3 regions of the Pseudoalteromonas carrageenovora IAM 12662 genome follow, and region 1 is predicted to be linked to each of the others. Evidence: predicted binding sites of a transcription regulator. Region 1 holds the regulator's gene; each other region holds the start of a gene.
The links. The regulator sigma-54, encoded in region 1, starts transcription at its own class of promoters, with help from an activator protein. The targets are predictions, from matches to a motif close to GTTGGCACGNNNNTNGNNT.

Region 1 (3,226 bases):
TCATCTTGCTCTTTAGGGATGTTACGCACATCTATGCTTACAGCAATTTTATCGTAGGTATCCGATACGCTTCGCACTAAAGAAGGCAGTAGGTTTACTGGAATGTTATCTACGCAATAATAACCTAAATCTTCTACAACGCGTAAAGCAACCGACTTCCCAGAACCAGAGCGGCCACTTATGATAATTAACTCCATTTATCACCCTTTTAAACTACGATTGATTAACAATAACTTGGTAAAGCTCAGCATCGGATTTTGCACAGCGTAACTGTTTACAAAATTCTTTGTCATTTAGTTTATCAGCTATGGTTGCGAGAGTCTTTAGGTGCTGTTGGTTATCACCATCTGGTACGATGAGTGCAACAAATATATCAACAGGGCGGTTATCAATCGCATCAAAATTTATGGCTGTCTCGCTTACAAGCACTATTGCTAATGGCTCTTCTGCGCCACTCATTCTTCCATGAGGAATTGCAATACCACGGCCTATGCCTGTGCTACCAAGCTTCTCTCTATTCATTAGAGCACACAAAATATCTTGCTGAGAAAGATAAGGAAGCTTTTCATGAGCGAGTTCGCTAATAAACTCTAAAATTCTTTTTTTGCTATTAAAAAGGACCGCAGCTTTGCTGCAGTCCTGGCATATAAGTGAGCTTAATTTCATCATATTAGTGTCGAGCAAGCTTCTCTTTGTGTTTAATAACTTGACGATCGAGCTTGTCAATCAACGAGTCTATGGCAGCATACATGTCTTGATGTTCGGTAGATGCAAATAACTCTGCACCACTTACATGGATTGTAGCTTCAGCTTTTTGGTTAAGTTTTTCTACATCGAGAATGACATGAACATTGTTTATATGATCAGAATGCCTTTCTAGCTTTGCAAATTTATTATTTACGTAGTCTCTTAATGAATCAGTAACATCTACATGACGACCAGTTAAGTTTAGTTGCATAAGCGTTTTCCTCTTTGTTTTGCGTCTTATATCAAACTCTTTCGTTGATTAGACGGTGGAATAGCCAGAGATTCGCGGTATTTTGCGATTGTGCGTCTAGCTACTTTAATTCCTTGCTCAGCCAATATATCCGCAATTTTACTATCACTCAATGGTTTTGCTGAGTTTTCTGCGGCAATCAGTTTTTTAATCAAAGCGCGTATTGCTGTAGATGAACACTCACCACCATTTTCGGTGCTTACGTGGCTTGAGAAAAAGTATTTAAGCTCAAATATACCACGTGGCGTGTGCATATACTTTTGAGTAGTTACACGCGAAATAGTCGACTCGTGCATCTCTACCATTTCAGCAACATCGTTTAAAACCATAGGTTTCATGGCTTCTGGACCGTGTTCAAAAAAGCCCTGTTGTTGCTTAACAATACAATTAGTTACTTTTAGTAGTGTGTCGTTTCTACTCTCTAGGCTCTTTATAAACCATTTAGCTTCTTGTAAATGAGAGCGAATAAATTGACTATCACCACTAGATTTAACTGTTCGTGACATAGCTGCATATTGGCTATTAACACGTATCTTAGGCATGCTATCTGGGTTTAGCTCAACTACCCAACGGCCTTTTATTTTTTTAACTGATACATCGGGGATCACATACTCTGATTCTTCCCTTACAATAGTATCTGCTGGCTTAGGGTTTAGAGTGTGAATTAACGTCATTACTTCTTTAAGCTCGTCTTCTTTGAGCTTAGTTTTCTTCATTAATGTACGATAGTCGCGAGCCGCTAATAGATCAATATGATCGGTTAAAATCATCTTTGTTTCATTGATAAAAGGCGTATCTTTATCAAACTGATTTAGCTGAATACACAAACACTCTTGTAAGCTACGAGCTGCTATACCCACCGGATCAAACAACTGAATACGTTTTAAAACGGCTTCTATTTCATCAAGTTCAACTTCGCCCTCGTCGTCGTTCTCTTGATTAAAGCTTTCTAAAATATCTTCACAGCTTAGCGTTAATATACCTGAGTCATCGACTGCTTCAACAATCGCTATTGCAATTGCTTCATCAGTAGGGCTAAACGGCGTGAGCTGTAATTGCCACATTAGGTATTCGTGAAGAGTTTCGGTTGAAGCACCTTGGTAAATAGACTCATCTTCTGGCATAGGGCCTGATGATGAAGCAGGAGCTGCGCTCATGTACTCATCCCAGCTTACATCCATAGCCATTTCGTCACTTACTGTGTCTTTAGTAAGTGCTTCACCACTGTCTTGCTCGTACTCGCTTGGTTTTTCGTCGGCATTAGCACTTACGGTTAATTCATCGTTATCTGCTTTTTGCTCGTTTTTGCCAGCTGATTCTTCCGTGTAATCTTGTTCATCTACTTCTAGAAGCGGATTGCTATCAAGCGCTTCTTGTATTTCTTGCTGGAGATCCAATGTACTGAGTTGCAACAAACGAATTGCTTGTTGCAGTTGTGGAGTCATTGTAAGTTGCTGGCCCATGCGCAGCTGTAATGATTGCCTCATGTATCTCTAACAATCCTTTTATGTTGTTATAATTAATACTAGCAGATGCTTAAAGACATGGCGTAAATGTTACAGCCTAAATTGCTCGCCTAAATAAACATCGCGTACCGTTTTATCATTTAATACGTGCTCTGGTGTACCAGAAGCGATTAACTCTCCATGAGAAACAATGTAGGCTTTTTCACAAACATCAAGGGTTTCTCTTACGTTATGATCGGTAATTAATACACCAATCCCACGATTTTTAAGATGTTCTATTATTTTCTTTATATCTAACACCGATATAGGGTCTACACCTGCAAAGGGTTCGTCGAGCAATATAAATTTAGGATTAGCAGCTAGTGCGCGTGCAATTTCTACGCGGCGTCGCTCACCACCCGATAAAGCCATACCTTGGCTGTCTCGAATATGTTGAATACTAAATTCATCTAACAAGTTGTTAAGCGTATCTTCTCTTGCTTTTTTGTTAAGCTCTTTCCGCGTTTCTAAAATAGCCATTAAATTTTGATAAACGGTAAGTTTTCTAAAAATTGATGACTCTTGTGGTAAGTAGCCTATGCCTAATCTAGCACGACTATGCATAGGTAAAAGAGTAATATCGTTCTCATCAATAGAAATTTTGCCTTTATCACTCGGTACAAGGCCCACTATCATATAAAATGTAGTGGTTTTACCTGCGCCGTTAGGCCCAAGCAATCCAACAATACTGCCAGCTTTGACTTCTAGACCAACATTTTTTACT
Region 2 (3,226 bases), 1.5 Mb from region 1:
ACAGCAACCGACACACTAATTCTACGTATTACACCGGTTTGTTGGCGCTTATGCGAAATAGTTGTATCGAGTTCGTAGTTACGCGTTGCCTCTTTATGGCTGCGTGTTGGAGAAGTGGCAGTGCCTGCTCCGCCTTGCCCTGCGACCTCAGGAATATTTGAATTAACCGGAGGCTGATTAGTCAGCGCACCAGGAATACCCACAGCTAAACCACCTATGTTACTTTCTTCAAATGTGGTTTCGCTACGTACAGCGGGTAAGTCGGGGTTGTAACGTTTTTGGGTTTCTTCTACAGCGCTAAAGTCCATACTTAAATCAACTTGGGCGGTATAATTACCTAGCCCTACAACCGGGATAAGTATGCTATCTATTTTTTCTAAGTATTCTTGTTCGCGCTTACGCTCAAGGTCGTACTCTTTACGAGAACGCGCTGCCAATGAACTTTGAGAGCCTGAATTTAATAAGCGGCCATTTTGATCGGTTACTGTTACACGAGCAGGCTCTAACCCTTGAACGGCTGACGCTATCATATCAACAACGGAGTCAATTTCTTCACCATCGAGCATTCTGCCGCGTTTAAGAGTAAGTACCACTGTGGCTGATGGCTTTTTTTCTCTACGTGCAAAAACGTTTTCTTTTGGTATAGCGAGCAATACTTTAGCGCGAGTTACATTGTTAAGCTCTTCAATGGTACGCGCAAGTTGTTGCTCTCGGCCATGCTTTAAACGTTCACGTTCTAAGCGTTGGCTTACACCAAAGCCCATATCTTGCATAATAATATCGCTACCCGATGTAGGCCCTTGCTCTAGCCCTTCGCGTGCCATTAATAGTTTAATATTTTGGTATTCGCTTTCATCAACCGATACGACATTTCCGTCTAGTTGGTATTCAATTTTTTGTGCATCTAAAAAATCAAGCGTTTGAATAAGCTCTTCTGTAGGCATTTTACCTAACGGACGCATATCTGGCTGGCGAGCCCAAATAATCACAAAAATAGCGATAGCTAAACAAATCGCTAATGCAATAACAAGCGTAACTTGGCGTAATACATCAACACCATTTAACGCACTTAAATAGCCCGATTTTTGCTCTTGTTGACTATCGCCATCGCTTTGCTCGAGTGTGCCACCAGCAAGTGCAAGGTCTGTAGATTGATTAGATTGCGCCACAATAATTCTCCACTACCTAGTTAAACAGGCATGTTCATGATTTCTTTGTAAGCTTCTACAAGTTTGTTACGAACCTGTACTGTTGCTTCAAATGCGACTGATGATTTTTGCGAAGCAATCATTGCATCGGCAAGCGATACACTGCGATCGCCCATTTCAACTGCTTTTACTTTTTGGCCTGTGTCTTGTTGTAGCTCATGCACTGTATTTAATGCATTACTTAACATATCGCCAAACTGTGCGCTTGAAGGTGATTGAACCTGAGTAGGCAGCTTATTTGCTTGATTACTGCGGCCAGCTTCTAAGGCCATTGATTGCATTTCTTGAAATACAGCGCTGTTTTGAATTTTCATAATTTTTCTCTGACGGTGCAGTTAACTCTTAAAGGTAATAAAGCACAAAGCATGCCAAATAAATAACCCTTTAAATACATACGGTTAACACTTAGATTGGTGAGTCAGAGTTTTGACAACCCTAAATTCGCAGTACGAATTTAGGGTTTATAGGAAGCTATGCTGGAAGTGAAATACCTAAGTCGCGCATTTGCGCTAATTTATAACGTAAAGTTCGCGGACTAATACCGAGTGTTTCGGCTACGTCTTTTCGCTTACCTTGGCAACGCGCTAACGTTTCTAAAATTATTCGATGCTCTTTATCTTTTAGTTCGTCTTTATAGCTGCCGGTATCTGGTGTTGGCAAATCTTGTTGAGGAATTACATCAGCACTTTTCTGATCGTAATAAGCGTTACTCAACGACTTTTTCTCTACTGTTTCACTTTTTTCAGGCTGTGGAATAACAAAGTTGCTCGGTGCTAAATTTTCAATAAAAATTGCATGCTCATTTATTGTATCGCCACTTCGCAGTATAAGTGCACGTTGAATCACGTTATCAAGTTCGCGCACATTGCCAGGCCACGCATGCGCAAGTAACTTTTGCTCGGCCACGCTATCTAAATACGCCATTGGCTCTTTGCTTTTAGCTATGTGGCGCTCTATTAAGTGTTTAGCTAACACAATTATATCACCAGGGCGCTCGCACAAAGGTCGCCACATAAGCGGAAACACATTTAATCTGTAATATAAATCTTCTCGAAACTGATTATCTGCCACTGCTTCTTTTAAGTCGCGGTTACTTGTTGCAAGTACACGTACATTTAACTGAATTGTTTTACGACCACCTAAACGCTCCACTTCGCGCTCTTGCAAAACGCGTAATAATTTAGCCTGTAGGCCTAAATCCATTTCGGTTATTTCATCAAGCAAAATAGTGCCGCCTTGTGCTTGTTCAAATTTACCAGGACACGCTTGAATAGCACCTGTAAAGGCGCCTTTTTCATAGCCAAACAAGGTTGCTTCAAGCATATTTTCAGGTATTGCCGCACAATTAATTGCTACAAAAGGCTCATTGCAGCGGTTTGATTTATCATGAATATAGCGTGCTAATACTTCTTTACCTGAGCCACTAGGGCCAAGCACCATAACACTTGCATCAGAGCGCGCAACTTTACTTGCCAGCTCTAGGAGTTGAATACTCGTTGGATCGGCAACAATGGGGCCATCAGTGTCTTTAGGTTTTTCAGGTAGGTAACGGCTCACCATGTTTAGCAGCACTTCGGGGGCAAATGGTTTTGCCATGTAATCAATAGCCCCTAAGCGCATAGCCTCTACTGCATCGTCAATTGTTGCATAAGCGGTCATCATCAATACGGGTAAATCAGGGTGATTTAATTTAATACTACGCAGTAAATCAAGGCCACTCATTGCGCCCATTTGTACTTCACTTACCACTAACGAAAATGACTCTTTTTTAAGTAATAGCATTGCTTGCTCTGCACTATTTGCAGCAACACATTCAATACCCGACATTTCAAGCGTATCAATCAAGGCTTCGCGTAAGCCCGCATCATCCTCGACAACTAAAATAGTGTTACTCATGATGATTCCTCTAATTTAGATGTTGTTTTAATGGGAAGTAACAAACTAAAGCAGGCTCCCCCGTGTTCATTATTAGCCACGTCAACACGACCTTGATGCGCATTAGCCACCGAGCTTACAAC
Region 3 (3,226 bases), 990 kb from region 1:
TGAGGGATACCTTTGATGAAGTTAGTTGTTCCATCGATAGGATCTACAATCCATTGGTAATCTGCATCCTTGCCTTTGTGCTCACCTAGTTCTTCACCAACAATTGAGTGAGTAGGGTAAGACTGTAAAATTGTGTCGCGAATTACGGCTTCGGCTTCTTTATCAATGTTAGTTACTAAGTCGTTAGCGCCTTTTTGTTGCACTTCAACTTTTGATAAATCTTCGCCAGCGCGAAGTAAAATTTTGCCTGCGTTACGCGCAGCGCGAACCGCAATGTTTAACATTGGATGCATGGTGTTACCTTTGGGTTGTAAAAGAACGTTTGTATATTTCAGCCGGCGTATTTTAGCGACTTTTGACATAAAGTAAACAATAAACCCCAAATAAATGCGGGTGTTTTTTGTACAGCCCTGAAAGTGCATACTTTTTTAAAACATAATTATCTGCATTTAAATAAATTAATTTTAAATAATACTTTACCTAAAGTTAACTTGAGGTTTTATCGTGGCCTCAACTTAAACAAATAAGGAAAGTTATGTATTTAGAACATGTAAACTTAGTCGCAAGTGATATCGATTCAATGCTAGCGTTTTATCAAGCGGCATTTCCATATTGGTCAATTAGAAGTGAAGGACAAGGCGATTGGTATGGTAAACCAAGGCGCTGGGTCCATTTTGGTGATGATACCCACTACATAGCTATAAGCGACCATGGAGAGGGAGAAAATAGGTACTTGTCGGGGCATCAAGTTGGCTTTGCTCATTTTGCATATGTTACGAATAATTTAAATGCAGTGGTAACGCGTTTAAATAAAGCGGGTTTTAAAGTAAGTAAAAAAGGTAGCACCAATCCATTTAGAAAAAATGTGTATTTTATTGACCCCGCAGGCTTTGAAATAGAGTTTGTAGAATATTTAAGCGATATACCAAGTGAGCGAAATAACGATTTATAGTCATCCCCTAAGCACCGTAAGGCACGGTGCTTAGATAAATTTTTATTATCGATTACTACTACCAGCACCAAGTTGAGTTTTTAGCTCATTGGCAAAACTCATAAACTTCTCTTTAATTGTGCGCTTAACTTTTACTTCTACCGAGCCTAATATGGCTTTACCCTCAATATAAATAGTCGGGCCTTGGCGTTTATTAAGCGATACCGATTTGTTTTCAAAGCTGCTTAATGTACAAAACATCTTAGATACTACATTTACATGATCTGGCACGTATATTTCATCACTACCAAATATGCAATTAACGTGAATGGTTACATTTTGATGTGCAAATATAGCGTCAGTAAAATCAAGTACCACTGAGCCCATATAGTTGCTTAAGTAAATATTTTTTGGCACAACCCACTGACCGCTTCGCTCATTTGAGCCTAATATACTGCGCAGTGTAAAATCGTCATCGCTATTTTGTTGTGCACTATAATTTGGAGAAAATTGCGTGTGTTTTTGCGCTTTATATTGCTGATCAGTGTTAAGTGTTAAATCTTCCACTAAGTTCATTAATACTTCGTTTGAGTTTGCATCCATAGCTTCATCTAAACGTCGTTCAAATGCCTCTACAGAAATAACCCCGTGACTGTAATTATAAATCAGCTGGTCAATCACTTGTTCACGAACGTGTTCTATTGGGCGGTCTTCAATTTTTACAGACATTAGGAGCAATCCTTTTATTAAGCGAGTACAAACTAGAAAGCAATCAACGTACCAATATTAATACCTTTAATTATCAGTGGTTTAATTTTATTATAGTGCTTTGCTGTTTGTTATATTAACGATAGATTAACCAAAAGTGCAATTATCTAGCTATTTTCACTACTTAAGAAAGTTTTACCGATAAGTCTGTAAAACTTTACTCAAAGCTTGTGTACCACAAATGTTGGTTGTGGTTTAAGTCTATGATTTTTATGTGAAAATAAAGTTGGCCTAAAGCTCGCATTAACTAATTCGTCTTTAATCAAAAGGAGAAAGATTATGAAAACATTCAACAAATCTATGATTGCAGCGTTAGTTCTTGGTACTACAGCAATGGGTGCACAGGCAAGCAGCTGGGAAAACGAAAGTAAAGATGCTTGGATTGATGGTAAGGCAGAAACAGTGCTTCTTATGAACACTAATCTAAACAACTTTGACATTAACACTGATGTAAAAAATGGCAAGGTAGTACTTACAGGTAAAGTAAACAGCGACCTAGATAAAGAGTTAGCTGAAGAACTTGTACTTAGCCTAGATGGCGTAATGGATGTAGATAACAACTTAACTGTTGTTAAAGATATGGATGCTAAAACTACAGATACCGATATGGACACTGATGACAACGACTTAACTGACGCTAAAATCACCACGGTAATTACAACTCGCTTCTTATTTGACTCAGAAGTTGACGGTACGGACATTGATGTTGATACCGACAACGGCGTAGTGAAGCTAAAAGGTTCTGTTGAATCTGAAGCTGAAAAGCAGTTAGCAATCAAAATTGCTAAAAACGCTGAAGATGTTCGTGACGTAGTTGATGAATTAACTATCGTTGCTGAATAATACACTATACTAAAAGCCCAGCACTGCTGGGCTTTTTACTTTGTCATTTTAAAGGAGTTACACCATGGATATTATTCGTATTATTTTGTCGATTTTATTGCCACCACTGGGCGTGTTTTTACAAGTTGGTTTAGGTATGCACTTTTGGCTAAATATTTTACTAACACTACTGGGTTACTTCCCGGGTTTAATACACGCAATTTATATAATTGCCAAAAAGTAATGCCGCACTTTATGTAATGTAAGCCGACTTTCTAAACGGCTTACATACCTTCCCTGCTTTAAATCCCCCTATTTTTATATTATTACCCACTTAAAAGATTACTATTTAAGCAGTTAGCTTACTGATTGTTAAAATAAAGGTTTTTGCTAGTGACAAGCCCTTAAAAAGTTTTTATACTGCAACCCGCTTTAGTCGCTCTGTGGCTAAACGCTTCAAAAATTAACTGCCTTGCAGTTATATAAAGTTGGCCCCTTAGCTCAGTTGGTTAGAGCACACGACTCATAATCGTTAGGTCCCCAGTTCGAGTCTGGGAGGGGCCACCACTTTTCAAAGCGTTCTGTTTTCATATATCTTAGTACAAATTAGCTCATCTTATTTTAGTTTAATAGCACATTCGTCTATGTAGTTTCTCGCTTAAATTATTTGTTTCGGCCATTTGGTTTTTTATTCTCAATCTTGTA

Region 2: a site for sigma-54 is predicted at 1,563-1,581, ahead of fliE (flagellar hook-basal body complex protein FliE). Genes of this name have one in related genera too.
Region 3: a site for sigma-54 is predicted at 1,698-1,716, ahead of ALFOR1_RS14640 (LiaF domain-containing protein). Genes of this name have one in related genera too.

What each region holds. Positions count from the first base shown of each region.
Region 1 is NZ_LT965928.1:592,082-595,307, forward strand. Features, by position in the region: gene rapZ (RNase adapter RapZ) at 1-197, opposite strand, end outside; gene ALFOR1_RS02755 (PTS sugar transporter subunit IIA) at 214-666, opposite strand; gene hpf (ribosome hibernation promoting factor) at 671-958, opposite strand; gene ALFOR1_RS02765 (RNA polymerase factor sigma-54) at 985-2,484, opposite strand; gene lptB (LPS export ABC transporter ATP-binding protein) at 2,554-3,226, opposite strand, start outside.
Region 2 is NZ_LT965928.1:2,672,794-2,676,019, forward strand. Features, by position in the region: gene fliF (flagellar basal-body MS-ring/collar protein FliF) at 1-1,169, opposite strand, end outside; gene fliE (flagellar hook-basal body complex protein FliE) at 1,190-1,522, opposite strand; gene ALFOR1_RS12140 (sigma-54-dependent transcriptional regulator) at 1,680-3,104, opposite strand; gene ALFOR1_RS12145 (sensor histidine kinase) at 3,101-3,226, opposite strand, start outside.
Region 3 is NZ_LT965928.1:3,218,635-3,221,860, reverse strand. Features, by position in the region: gene suhB (inositol-1-monophosphatase) at 1-293, opposite strand, end outside; gene ALFOR1_RS14645 (VOC family protein) at 536-952, shown strand; gene ALFOR1_RS14640 (LiaF domain-containing protein) at 998-1,660, opposite strand; gene ALFOR1_RS14635 (BON domain-containing protein) at 1,979-2,542, shown strand; gene ALFOR1_RS14630 (YqaE/Pmp3 family membrane protein) at 2,607-2,765, shown strand; tRNA gene ALFOR1_RS14625 (tRNA-Ile) at 3,012-3,088, shown strand.